4 regions of the Kitasatospora brasiliensis genome follow, and region 4 is predicted to be linked to each of the others. Evidence: riboswitches for the same ligand, from Rfam matches in the RefSeq annotation. Region 4 holds a riboswitch; each other region holds the start of a gene.
The links. Region 4 has a riboswitch for cobalamin ahead of QWJ13_RS24150 (cobalamin biosynthesis protein). Riboswitches for the same ligand answer to the same signal wherever they lie in the genome.
Positions count from the first base shown of each region.

Region 1: linked by a shared signal. The riboswitch ahead of QWJ13_RS00270 (prenyltransferase/squalene oxidase repeat-containing protein) and the one ahead of QWJ13_RS24150 (cobalamin biosynthesis protein) in region 4 are both predicted to bind cobalamin.
Region 2: linked by a shared signal. The riboswitch ahead of QWJ13_RS21205 (ribonucleoside-diphosphate reductase subunit alpha) and the one ahead of QWJ13_RS24150 (cobalamin biosynthesis protein) in region 4 are both predicted to bind cobalamin.
Region 3: linked by a shared signal. The riboswitch ahead of nicT (Nickel transporter NicT) and the one ahead of QWJ13_RS24150 (cobalamin biosynthesis protein) in region 4 are both predicted to bind cobalamin.

Region 1 covers NZ_JAUOOW010000001.1:69,072-72,369, reverse strand. Annotated here, with positions in the region: gene QWJ13_RS00280 (MarR family winged helix-turn-helix transcriptional regulator) at 1-314, shown strand, start outside; gene QWJ13_RS00275 (prenyltransferase/squalene oxidase repeat-containing protein) at 364-1,788, opposite strand; cobalamin riboswitch at 1,910-1,987, opposite strand; cobalamin riboswitch at 2,091-2,228, shown strand; gene QWJ13_RS00270 (prenyltransferase/squalene oxidase repeat-containing protein) at 2,335-3,298, shown strand, end outside.
Region 2 covers NZ_JAUOOW010000005.1:371,434-374,731, forward strand. Annotated here, with positions in the region: gene QWJ13_RS21200 (ArnT family glycosyltransferase) at 1-988, shown strand, start outside; cobalamin riboswitch at 1,038-1,192, shown strand; gene QWJ13_RS21205 (ribonucleoside-diphosphate reductase subunit alpha) at 1,387-3,298, shown strand, end outside.
Region 3 covers NZ_JAUOOW010000001.1:576,116-579,413, forward strand. Annotated here, with positions in the region: gene nicT (Nickel transporter NicT) at 1-1,083, opposite strand, end outside; cobalamin riboswitch at 1,115-1,325, opposite strand; gene QWJ13_RS02590 (hypothetical protein) at 1,484-3,157, shown strand; gene QWJ13_RS02595 (AAA family ATPase) at 3,154-3,298, opposite strand, start outside.
Region 4 covers NZ_JAUOOW010000006.1:299,285-302,582, reverse strand. Annotated here, with positions in the region: gene QWJ13_RS24155 (cobyric acid synthase) at 1-535, opposite strand, end outside; gene QWJ13_RS24150 (cobalamin biosynthesis protein) at 532-1,527, opposite strand; cobalamin riboswitch at 1,668-1,799, opposite strand; gene QWJ13_RS24145 (alpha/beta hydrolase family protein) at 2,178-3,284, shown strand.

The sequences.
Region 1 (3,298 bases), on a different contig from region 4:
TCACCGCGTCGCAGGCCAAGGCGCTGCTGGCCGCCGAAGCGCCGGTCCCGACCCGCCGGATCGCCGAGAAGCTGCACGCGGAGCCGTCCAATGTGACGGTGATCGTCGACCGGCTGGAGTCCCGGGGCCTGGTCGAGCGCAGCGTCGACCCGGGCGACCGCCGCGTGAAGCACGTCGCCGCCACCGCCGCCGGGCGCGAGGTCGTCGCCGACCTGCGGGCCCGGATGCCGTTCACCGGCGATCCGCTGGCCCGGCTGAGCGCCGACCAGCGCGAGTCACTGCGCGAGCTTCTCCAACTCGTCCTGGACGCATGACGAACGGCCCCCGGACGAGTGTCCGGGGGCCGTTCGTCGGCGGGCGGGGTCAGCTGCCGTAGCGCAGCGAGACCGTGTCGCCGAGGTTGATCGCGGCCGAGCGGGCCGCGGCCGTCGCGGCGCCGCCGTCGACCGACAGCTTCCAGCTCGAAGTGCCCGCGTTGGCAACGCCGTTGAGCGAGGTGACGGCACCGCTGCCGCTCGCCGGGGTGACGGCGCCGACGCAGCCGGACGGCGTCGCGCCGGCGGCCGCGTCGAGCACGTCGCCGAGGGTGGCGGTGGTGCCGGTCGGGGTGATGGTCACCGCGCAGGCACGCGGCTTGCCGGTGCCGTCGTCGACGACCAAGGCGAGCCGGGCGGCCGTACCCGGGGTGAAGGCAGTGGTGGCGGCCCAGCGCGGCTCGCCCGCGGTGACCGGGGTGGGCGGCGCGGCCGTGAAGCCGCCGCCGGCGACGGCGCGCAGCCCGTCCACCGAGGCGTAGGCACTGGGGGAGGTGTCGGTGGGCTGGTAGCGGAAGCCGCCGCCGGGGTTGAACTGCTGGGCGATCAGGAAGTCCACCGGGGTCTTGCTGGAGGCCGACGGGTTGAAGTCCGGGCCCTGCGGGTTGATGCCGCAGGCGTTGAGCCCGGACACCGCCCAGCCGTTGGAGTCGGTGTTGATCCCGTACATCGCCTTGAAGGCGCCGTTCAGCGGGTTGAAGTTGTTCTTCAGGAAGGTCTTGGCCGCGACCACGGCCGGGTCGGTGTTGGGCACCCCGGCCGCGCAGAGCGAGGCCATCGCGGCGCCGGTCATGTCGATGTCGCCGGGCTGGCCGAGCGCGGTCGGGTCGCCCGCGGCCTTGCTGTAGTTCCAGCCGCCGTCGGTGTGCTGGTTGGCGCGCACCGCGGCGACCGAGAGGTCCAGCAATGGCTGCGGCACCCGCTGGGCGCCGGCCTGGGTACGGGCGCCGCCGAGGGCGAGCAGGGCGAAGACGGTGCCGTTGAAGTTGGCGGACGAGCCGTAGTAGCCGGGCTCGGCGGTCTGCCAGTAGGACACCGCGTCGGCGACCAGGTTGCGGCCGGGGCCGACCCGGGCCGGATCGATGCCCGCCGCATAGGAGTTGAGGATGCCGCGCTCGTAGTCGGTGACCACCGGGTTGGCGCTCGGCCAGGTCGGCGCGGCGAGCTGGTTGCGGTACACCAGGCGGGCGTTCTTGGTGGTGTCGCCGCCCGGGGTGATGTCGGCGGCGGCGGTACCGGCGGCCGCGAAGGCGCTGAACGCCCACTCGTTGGACAGGCCGCTGCCCGCGTAGCCGCCGTCCGCGCCCTGGAGGGTGCGCAGGTAGGCGACGCCGTTGGCGCGGGAGGTGGCGATCTGGGCGGGGGTGGCGGTGGCCTGGGCCGGTATCGCGGTGGCGAGCGCGCAGCCGGCGGCGGCCAGGACGGCGGCGGCGGCGAGGCCGCGGCGAGCGGTGAGACGGGAGGCGGTGGTCACGGGAAGGGCTCCTGGGGTAGGGGGCTCCGACCGTGCCCGTGCGTCGACGGAGGTGCGCCGGCGCGGGGGCGGCCGACGCCCGGATCGCGTGGACGTACTTCCGCAGAGCTGTGTGGCCGCCGGGCATTCGGGCTCGCGGGGTGGACGAACCACCCCGTACACCGCTGCGCGTCAGCCCCGGATTCGCACCGGGTTCCCCCGCTCGGCCGAGCCGGGACGTTACCGCATTCCGGCCCCTACCGGCCGTGACGTAGGCGATATGACGAACCGTTGACCCTGCGGGTGGGCGCGTGGTCTGATGAAGCGTTTTTCCTCCGTGGCTGTCAGGGGAAGCCGGTTCGACTCCGGCGCTGTCCCGCAACCGTGTGCCCGTCGTGGCGAGCCCCTCCGGCTCGTGGCGACGGACGAGCCGGAATGCCTGCACCGCGGAATACGCACGAGCGTCGTCGAGGACTGCGACGCGGTACGGAACGCCCCCGCTCCGGGGAGCGCCCTGCTGCACCCGCGTGTCCGCGACCGGCGCCGGAGTCACAGGGAGTCGTTTCCGTGCCGGTCCACAGACACCGTCCCACCGGGTGGCGGCGAGGCACCGCCGCCCCGGCGGCGGCCACCGCCCTGACCGCGGGCAGCCTGGCCCTGGCGGCACTGCCCGCGACCGCGCACGCGGACCCGATGGAGCAGTGCACCGCCACCTCCGGCGCCGTCGTCGCGGTCGACTTCGGCCCCTTCGGCGGCGGAGTGCTGCGCGGGTGCGACGCCCACCCCACCACCGGGATGAACCTGCTGCACAACGCCGGGTTCGCCACCACCGGCACCGCCCATGACGGCCCCGGCTTCATCTGCCGGCTCGGCAACACCGAGTTCAACGGCGGCACCCAGTACCCGACCCCCGACAAGGAGGCCTGCGTCAACACCCCGCAGGCCACCGGGTACTGGTCGTACTGGATCGCCCCGGCCGGACAGGACACCTGGAAGTACGCCACGCTCGGCGCGATGTCCCAGAAGCCCGGGCCCGGCGAGGTCGAGGCCTGGGTGTACGGCGGCACCGACATCGGCGGCACCAGCGGGGCGCCGACCTTCAGCCCGGCGTCGGTCCGCGCCACCGGCGGCGCCTCGCCCTCGCCGAGCGGCGGCGCCACGCCGACCCCGACCGGCACCCCGACCACGACCCCCACCGGCACCCCGAAGCCGCCGCAGGGCGACCTGCCCGCCGCCGCCCGCTGGCTGATCGGCCGGCTGACCGACGGCGACCACGTGGTCGACCCCGACTGGGGCACCCTCGACCACGCCGCGACCGCCAACACCGCCCTCGCGCTCGCGGCGGCCGGCGGGCACGACGACACCCTGCGCAAGCTCGTCGCCTACCTCGCCGCCCACACCGGGGAGTTCGCCTTCCCCGCAGGCGCCGACGCGGCCCCCGACGTCCGGGGCGCCGCGCTGCTCGCCCTGGTCGCCGAGGTCACCGGCGGCAACCCGAGCGACTTCGGCGGCCACGACCTGATCGCCGCGC
Region 2 (3,298 bases), on a different contig from region 4:
CCCACCCGCGGCACTGGCCTGCGCCGTCGCCTACTCCGCGGCCTTCGCCGTCCCGGCCCTGGTCGCCCTCGCCTTCGCCGGTGCCCGGCCGTACCAGCGGACCGGCCCGGCCGCCCTGCGCGCCCTGCTGGCGGGCGCCGGCACCCTCGTCCTGCTGCTCCCGTACGGCACCCTCGGCAAGCTCGCCGGCTGGTCGCCCTCGCGCGGCAACGCCCCCGGCCCGGCCGGCTCGATCCTGCTCAACACGCTCCAGTGGGCCGGCCTGTTCACCGTCCTCGCGGTGGCCGGCACCATCGCCTACGCGCGCCGCGAGCAGATGAACGAGCACGACGCGCCGGAGCAGGACCCGTTGCCCACCAGCCGGGGCCAGCGCGCCCTGCTCGGCACCGTGCTCACCGTCACAGCCCTGCTGATCCCCGCCGCCCACCTGTGGACCGGCACCTCCGGCGCGCTGTTCCGCCACCTCGGCTACGGCGCGCTGCTGGCCGCCCCGCTCGCCGGCGTCGGCCTGACCCGGCTGGTCGGCGCCCACTTCCGCCACCCGCAGCTGGGCATCCTGGTCTGGGTCGCGCTGCTCGCCCTCGGCCTGGAGCAGTCCGCGCTGCGCTACCAGAACGGCCCCGACTCCGGCCGCCTGCTGGCCGTCCTGCGGGTCCACACGGACCCCCAGGGCCACTACCTCACCGAGGTCGACGGACTCGCCGAGTACTACCTCGGCGGCGTCTCCAAGCCCGAGCAGTGGGTCTCCGCGCGCACCGGCACGGAGTACCGCGACGCCGCCGGCGCGCAGCACCACGGGGACGCCGGCAGCGTGGCCGCGATCCGCGACGGATGGTTCTCCATGGTCGTCCTCGACAGCACCGCGCCGAAGGCCACCGACCGGGCCCTGAGCGACGCCCTGACGGCCTCCGGGCAGTACCGGCTGATCGCCCAATTCACGTCGCCGACCGGCGATTCGAGTACGTACAAGGTCTATCTGAAGCACTGACCGGCCACCCGGCCCACCCACACCCGCGACACGACAGGCACAACATATGGTGCCGCCGCAAGCTGGCGGCACTACATGTATGCTCGCTACTGCTGTCGACGCAGGGGAACCCGGTGCGAATCCGGGACTGCCCCGCAGCGGTGTGCGAGCGGCTCCAGCAGCCGTGCCGCGAGTCCGAGTACCTGCCGACAGCCTGCGCCACGGCCCTCCCGCAGAGGCCGCGCCAGCATCAGCAGTACACCTCCGGGCCTCGCGGGCGGGCCGGGGAGTCACCGTCGCGCGACGCCGTTTTGGCGTTCGCGCTGTGCTCCCCTGCCCCGAACGGCCCGGCGGCCCCCGATCACCGCCGCCGATCGCCGCCAGGAGAGAGCGCCTTGACCACCGCCGCCTCAGTCACCCTGCCCACCCAGGGCACCGGTACCGCCTTCACCGACCCGACGGTCTCCGACCCCGGCGGCGCCCTGCTGCGGCTGCTCACCGACCGCAGCACCGACCTCACCGAGGTCGACCCCGGCCATGTCGCCGCCGCCGCGCTGCGCGGCCGCCACGCCGGCTCGGACTTCGCCGAGCTGCGCGGGCTGGCCGTGGACGCCGCCGCGTCGATGATCGCCGAGGACCCGCAGTACTCGAAGCTGGCCGCCCGCCTGCTCGCGCTGGAGATCGTCGACGAGGCGAACAGCCAGGGCTCGGTCTCCTTCTCCGCCTCGATCGCCGTCGGCCACGCCGAGGGCCTGATCGGCGACACCACCGCGGACTTCGTCGCCAAGCACGCCGCCGCCCTGGACGCGCTGATCGACACCGCCGGCGACGACCGGTTCGAGTACTTCGGCCTGCGCACCGTGCAGTCCCGCTACCTGCTGCGCCACCCGATCACCCGCAAGGTGATCGAGACCCCGCAGCACTTCCTGCTCCGCGTCGCCTGTGGCCTGGCGGTCGGCGACAACGAGCAGTCCGTGCGCGAGGTCTCCGAGCTGTACGGCCTGATGAGCCGCCTGGAGTACCTGACCTCCTCGCCGACGCTCTTCAACTCCGGCACCCGCCACCCGCAGATGTCCAGCTGCTACCTGCTGGACTCGCCGCTGGACAACCTGGACTCGATCTACAACCGCTACGCGCAGATCGCCCGCCTGTCCAAGCACGCCGGCGGCATCGGCCTGTCCTACTCGCGCATCCGCTCGCGCGGCAGCCTGATCCGCGGCACCAACGGCAAGTCCAACGGCATCGTGCCGTTCCTGCGCACCCTCGACTCCTCGGTCGCCGCCGTCAACCAGGGCGGCCGCCGCAAGGGCGCGGCCTGCGTCTACCTGGAGACCTGGCACGCCGACATCGAGGAGTTCCTGGAGCTCCGCGACAACACCGGCGAAGAGGCCCGCCGCACCCACAACCTCAACCTGGCCCACTGGATCCCGGACGAGTTCATGCGCCGGGTCAACGCCAACGAGGACTGGTCGCTGTTCTCCCCGGCCGACGTCCCCGAGCTGGTCGACCTGTGGGGCGCCGAGTTCGACGAGGCCTACCGCAAGGCCGAGCTGGCCGGCAAGGCCGTGCGCACCATCCCCGCGCAGACCCTGTACGCCCGCATGATGCGCACCCTGGCGCAGACCGGCAACGGCTGGATGACCTTCAAGGACGCCTCCAACCGCGCCGCCAACCAGACCGCGCTGCCGGGCCGCACCGTGCACTCCTCCAACCTGTGCACGGAGATCCTGGAGGTCACGGACGACTCCGAGACCGCCGTCTGCAACCTGGGCTCGGTCAACCTCGGCGCCCACGTGGCCCCCGGTGCCTCCGCCGACGACCTGCTGGGCGCGATGGACTGGGAGCGGCTGGACGCCACCGTGCGCACCGCCGTCACCTTCCTCGACCGCGTGGTGGACATCAACTTCTACCCGACCAGCGAGGCCGGGACGTCCAACTCCCGCTGGCGCCCCGTGGGCCTCGGCGTGATGGGCCTCCAGGACGTCTTCTTCAAGCTGCGGATCGACTTCGACTCCGCCCAGGCGAAGGCCCTGTCCACCCTGATCGCCGAGCGCATCATGCTCACCGCCTACGAGCGCTCCGCCGACCTCGCCGAGCAGCTCGGCCGCCACGAGGCGTACGGCGAGACCCGCGCCGCCCGCGGCGAACTGCACATCGACCACTTCGACGTGGCCCCCCAGTGGGGCGAGAAGTGGGACGCGCTGCGCGCCCGCATCGCCGTCACCGGCCTGCGCAACTCGCTGCTGCTGGCCATCGCGCCGACCGCGACGATCGCCTCCATCGCCGGCGTGTACGAGTGCATCGAGCCGCAGGTGTCCAACCTGTTCAAGC
Region 3 (3,298 bases), on a different contig from region 4:
CCGGGCGAGCTTCCAGTACCCGATCGCGATCGCCCAGACCACCACGAACAGCCCGGCGATCGCGTAGCCGACGTTGTCCAGCGAGATGTCCGCGATGAACCCGGTGACCGGGTCGGTCAGGTCGAGCTTCTCGTGCAGCACCCCGACCAGCTCGATGGTGCCGATGATGAAGGCCACCGCGATCGACAGACCGGTGATGGTCAGGTTGTAGTACACCTTCCGCACCGGGTTGGCGAAGGCCCACTGGTACGCGAAGTTCATGAACGTCCCGTCCAGGGTGTCGAACAGGCTCATCCCGGCCGCGAACAGCAACGGCAGGCAGACGATCGCGTACCAGGGCAGCCCCGAGGCCGCGCCCGAACCGGCCATCACCATCAGGGTGACCTCGGTCGCGGTGTCGAAGCCCAGGCCCAGCACCATCCCCACCGGGAACATCTGCCCCGGCCGGGTGATCGAGCGGGTCGCCCGGTTCAGCACCCGGGCCATGAAGCCCCGCGAGTCCAGGTGCGCCTCCAGCTCCTTCTCGTCGAACTGCCCGGCCCGCATCGCCCGGAACACCTTGAGGATGCCGAGCAGCGCCGCCAGGTTGAGCGCGCCGATCAGGTAGAGGAACACGCCGGAGGTGGTCGTCCCGACCACGCCGAGCCACTTGTGGGTGGTCGACTCGTCGTCCATCAGGGTGTTCGCCAGCTGCGCCCCGCCCGCCACCAGGGCGGCCATCAGCACCACCATCGAGGAGTGCCCGAGGGCGAACCAGAAGCCCACCGAGACCGGCCGCTTCCCGTCCGCCATCAGCTTGCGGGTGGTGTTGTCGATCACCGCGATGTGGTCGGCGTCGAAGGCGTGCCGCATGCCGAGGGTGTAGGCGGTGATGCCCAGGCCCACCCCGAAGACCTGGGTGCCGACCTCGTACTTCTCGGGTGCGACCAGGAAGATCAGGGTGCCGAAGGCCACCACGTGCATGGCCAGGATCACCCCCATCAGCCCGACCGTACGGACGGTGTCCTCGCGCCGCCACGCGAAGGTGGGCAGCACGGAGGGGGCCGGCTTGGCGCCGCCGGCCACGGTTTCGGGCAGGGTCATCTGCGGATCACGCTCCAGCACCTCGTGGAATACCTCGTGAGATGCCGTGGCCGGTCTCCTGGCTTACGGGACACCCGTACCCGCCTTCCCAGGCGCGAGGCGCCCAGTGGCTTCATGGGTACCGGCGACGCTCCTCCACGGGCGGAGGAACGACCCGATCACAGTGGCGAGGGCCGCTCCGGGCTGGGACCCCTGAGGGTCCGTCACCGGTCTTCCCGAGCACCACGGCGGGCAACACGGTAGGGGCCTCACCCGACCCGTGCAAGGCCCCAGACCTGCGCAGGTGTCCGGAATCACAGAACGCCGCCGGACGCGGACGCCCGCACGCGTCCCGTACATCCGGCCGACCCGATCTCCGGAAGGGCGCGCCGCCGCCGGGCCCGATGAGTACGATCATGGTGTGCCGTCCCACCCCCACGTCTGGCCCGCCGACCGCTGGAACACCCGGCCGGTCAGGGCCCGCGTGCTGGCGGTCGCCCGCACCCTCACCTCGGCCACCCGGGTCCTGGACGTCCTCACCCTGCTGAGCCCGGACGGCGTCGAGCGGTACTTCACCGTCAACCCCGGCTCCGCCTTCGCCGACCGCGCCCTGGACGAGTACCTGCACGGCCTGCCCGGCTTCACCGTGCTGGACTGGGAGGACGCCGTCCGCCGCCGCTTCGACCTGGCCGTCGCCTGCGCCGTCCACTCCTCCATGCACCGCCTGGACGCCCGCCTCGTCGTCCTCCCGCACGGCGCCGGCTACAACCGCCTGGTCACCGAGTCCACCGGCGACGCGGTCAGCGCCGCCGGCCTGTCCCGGAACGAACTCACCCACCGCGGACGGGTGTTCGTGGACGTCCTCGGCCTCTCCCACCCCGAGCAACTGGACCGGCTGCGGGTCTCCTGCCCCGAGGCGCTGGACGTCGCCCGGGTGGTCGGCGACCCGTGCTTCGACCGGATGCTCGCCAGCCGGCGCTCCCGGGACGGCTACCGCGCCGCCCTCGGCGCCGTCGACGGGCGGCGGCTCGTCGTCGTCAACTCCACCTGGAGCGAGCACTCGTTATTCGGCCGCCGCCCCGACCTCCCCCAGCGGCTGGTCCGCCGGCTGCCCGCCGACGAGTACACCGTCGCCGTGGTGCTGCACCCCAACATCTGGAGCCGGCACGACCCCGAGGCCCTGCTCGACGGCGCCCGCCGGATGGGCCTGCGCCTGATCCCGCCCCACCAGGGCTGGCAGACCGCCCTGGTCGCCGCCGACCTCCTGATCGGCGACCACGGCTCGGTCTCCTTCTACGGCGCCGCCCTGGAGCGCCCCACCGTGCTGGTCGCCACCGGCGCCGCCGAACTCGACCCGCGCTCCCCCAGCTACGACTTCGGCCAGAACGCGCCCGTCCTCGACCCCGACGGCGACCTCGCCGCCCAGGTCGAACGGGCCCTCGCCCAGGACCCGGCCGCCCTGCGCGGGATCACCGACCGCTCCCTCGCCCACCGCGGCGAATCCGCCCGGCTGCTGCGCCCGCTGCTCTACTCCTTCCTGGACCGGTTGGACGAACCCGCGGACGAGCCGGCCCTGCCGCCCTACCCCAAGCCCGCGCCGCACCCCGAGACCGCCGAGCGGCCCACCGCGTACGACGTCGAGGGCAAGAGCGAGGGGACGGAGGTGAGCCTGCGGCGCTACCCCTTCGACCCGAACGACCACACCCCGCGCGGCTTCCACGCCCTCACCGACGAACACCCCGGCGACGCCCTGCGCTACACCGCGGAGGTCCTCGCCCGGACGGAGGTGCGCGCCGAACGCCCCGCCACCCGCTGGCTCACCGACTCCGCCACCGAACTGCCCGGCCTCGCCGTCGCGGTGGCCGCCCTCGGCCCGGCCCGCCACCTGCTCCGGCTGCGCGGCGGCCTGCTCCTGGAGGCCCGCGCCGAGCCGGACTGGGAGCGCCCCGACCCCGGCGTCGACCCGCTGCTGCTCGGCTCCGCGGTGGCCTGCTGGCTCACCGACGGCGGCGACCCGGCCGGTCTCCCCGAGCACGGGCTCACCATCCGCACCGGCGAGCACCGCACCCGGGTGTCCTTCCGCACCGGGCCCTAGTTCCGCAACTCCCGCAGCCGGGCGCGGCTGCGCTCGGCCAGCTCCTCGTCCCCGCGCTGCTCGGCGAGGGCGACCAGCAGGGTGTGGGCCTGGGCCTCCTTCGCCGGCTGGCTCCGGTCTGCGGCCTGCCGGGCGCAGTCC
Region 4 (3,298 bases):
GCGTCCCGTACATCGCCGCGAAGACCCCGCCGCGGTCGATGTCCCCGACCACCACCACCGGCAGGTCGGCGGCCGTGGCCAGGCCCATGTTGGCGATGTCGCGGTCACGCAGGTTGATCTCGGCGGGCGAGCCCGCGCCCTCGCAGACCACCACGTCGTAGCGGCGGCGCAGATCGGCCAGGCACTCCAGGGAGCGCTCCAGCAGGACGGGCTTGCGCTCGCGGTAGTCCAGCGCGCCCACCTCGGCGACCGGCCGGCCCAGCAGCACCACCTGGCTGCGACCGTCCGCGCCGGGCTTGAGCAGCACCGGGTTCATCGCGGCCTCCGGCTCCACCCGGGCGGCCTGCGCCTGCATCGCCTGGGCGCGGCCGATCTCCGCGCCGTCGGCGGTGACGAAGGAGTTGAGCGACATGTTCTGCGCCTTGAACGGCGCGACCCGGGCGCCCTGGCGGGCGAGCCAACGGCAGATCCCGGCCGTCACCACGCTCTTGCCCGCGTCCGAGGTCGTCCCAGCGACCAGCAGCGCGTTCGTCATACCCGTCCCCTCTTCTTCAGGAGCGTGCGCAGCAGCACGTGCCCGGCGACCGCGGTGCCCAGCGCCAGCGCGCCCACCCGCCGGGAGAGCGCGCAGGCCCGCTCGATGTCGTCCACCGTCACCGGCCGCAGCTCCGCGCCCAGGACCGGCCGGTCCTCCACCCGCTCTCCGTACCGGAGCGTCCCGCCCAGCCGGACGCCCACCGCGCCGGCGAACGCCGCCTCCGCCTGGCCCGCGTTCGGGCTCGGGTGCGCGGAGCCGTCCCGGCGCCAGACCCGCCAGGCGGTCCGGGGCTCGGGCGCGGCGGCCACCGTCAGCAGCGCCGTCAGCCGGGCGCCGGGCCAGCCCGCCAGGTCGTCCAGCCGGGCCGAGGCCCAGCCGAAGCGGGCGTAGCGCGGCGAACGGTGGCCCACCATCGCGTCCAGGGTGTTGACGGCGCGGAAGGCCAGCAGGCCGGGGGTGCCGGCCAGGGCGCCCCAGGTCAGCGCGTTCACCACGGCGTCGGCGGTGTTCTCGGCGACCGACTCGACCACCGCCCGGGCGATCTGCTGCCCGTCCAGCGCGCTCGGGTCCCGTCCGCACAAGTGCGGCAGCCGCTCCCGGGCGGCCGCGAGGTCGTCGGCGGCCAGCGAACGGCCGATGGTGCGCGCCTCCCTGGTCAGCGAGGTGCCGCCGAGCACCGTCCAGGTCGCGGCCGCCGCCAGCGCCGCCCGGCCCAGCGGGCGTCGGCCGACCGTACGGTCCATGGCGAGCGCGCCCGCCGCGACCGCGCCCACGCACAGCGCCGTGTACCCGGCGCCGGTGGCCCGGTCGTCGCGCCACAGCCGTCGCTCCAGCCGGGTCGCGGCGCTGCCGAAGACGGCCACCGGGTGGCCCCGGCGGGGGTCGGCGAAGCGGGCGTCGGCGGCGTAACCCGCGACGGCGCCGAGTGCGAAGGCGACGGCGCGGGTCAGCGGGCGCGGAGCAGGCGCCAGTGGGCGGGGAGCAGGCACCAGCGGGCGTGGAGACGGCGTCAGCGGGGTCATCGGCCGCACGGCGGAAGGCAGCTCGGCGTCCGGCAGGGCGGGGCAGCCTGCATCGCGTGCGTGTCCTCACTCAGGGTCCGCGCCCTGGATCGACGTGACGGGGGCGAGAGTCTCCTGGCTTCCGGGTCGAACGCACTCCCGGAGCCTTCCAGCGGCCTTCGACGGCCGCCGTGGCGTTGTTCCGAGCGTGCTTCCCGGTGACAGTGGCGGGACCGCGCCGGAATTCCACCGGCTTCCTCTCCATGCCTCCGTTTGGCCTCAGGATCCCATCACGGGCTCGAAGCGGGAGTCAACCGAGGTCACGGAGGGGTTGGTCACACGCGGGCGGGGCTGACGGCCGGTGGGATCGTCACCGACGCACCGTTCGTTTCCGACGCCTCCTCAGCACCTTTCCGGCACCTCCCCGGTGCCTCTTCCCATGTCGTCGGGCCGCCCCCGGTGACCCGAACGGCCCAGTCCGGTGGCCGGGCGGGCGGTATGCCGGTGAACTGGTGCACGAACACCGTCCGGTCCGTGAGCAGCGGGCACGTGAGCAGCGGAGCACGTGAAGAGCGGGGCACGTGAGCAACAGGCCACGTGAACAGCGGAGCACGTGAACAACAGAGCAGGGGAGCGAGATGCGTTGGGGAACCGCCGCCGTCGTGGCGGCCGCCGCGGTCGGGGCAGCCGTGCTGGTGGTCGGTCGTCGGGCCTCCGAGCGGCTGGTCCGTCCGGCGACCGCCGCCCGGGAGTCCGGGCCGGTCCTGGTCCGGGACCTGGCTCCCGGCCGGGTCACCTTCACCCGCGGCCCGGCGAGCCTGCGCCCGGGCCGCTGGGCGGTCGAGTGGGGGGACGGCGGGCACGCGGTCGTGGAGGAGATCCTGCACAGCGACGAGCGGGGCGTCACCCGACGGCTGGTCCGCGCCGAGCGCGGCACCCTCACCCCCGGGACCGAGGTCCGCTTCACACCCCGTGTTCTGCTCGGCGACCCCGCCGAGGCGCTCGGCCTCGCCTTCACCGACACCGCCGCCGAAGGCGAGCTCGGCTCCCTGCCCGCCTGGCGGCTCGACGGCAAACGCGGCACCTGGGTGATCCTGGTGCACGGTCCCGAGGCCGACCGCGGGCAGACCCTCCCGGTGCTCCCCCTCCTCCACCGGCTCGGCCTGCCCGTCCTCTCCGTCACCTACCGCGGCGACCAGGGCGCCCCCGCCTCCCCGGACGGGCTGAGCCACTTCGGCGAGACCGAGTGGCGGGACATCGAGTCGGCGGTACGGCTGGCGCTGGACGGCGGCGCGGGCAAGGTGATCCTGTACGGCTGGTCCCTGGGCGCCACCATGGTCCTCCAGACGGCGGCCCGTTCGGCCTGGTCGCACGCCATCCGCGGCCTGGTCCTCGACTCGCCGGTGCTCGATCTCCCGGCCTCGGCCCGCCGGGACGCCGCCCGGGCCGGCTACCGGGGCGTCGCCGCGGAGCTGGGCGCGCTCGCCGCCGAGGGCCGCACCGGCGTCGACCTCGCCGACTTCGGCCGCCTCGCCGACGGCACCGACCTGCGCGTCCCCACCCTCCTGCTGCACAGCCCCGAGGACCGGATCGCTCCCTTCCGCACCGCCGAGAAGCTGGCCGCCGTCCGCCACGACGTGGTCAGCCTTCGGCCCTTTCCCGGTGCCGACCACGCCACCCTCTGGAACACCGCCCCCGACCACTACACCGAACTCCTCCGCCGCTGGCTCACGCCGCTCCTTTAGCGCCCGTTCCGCCC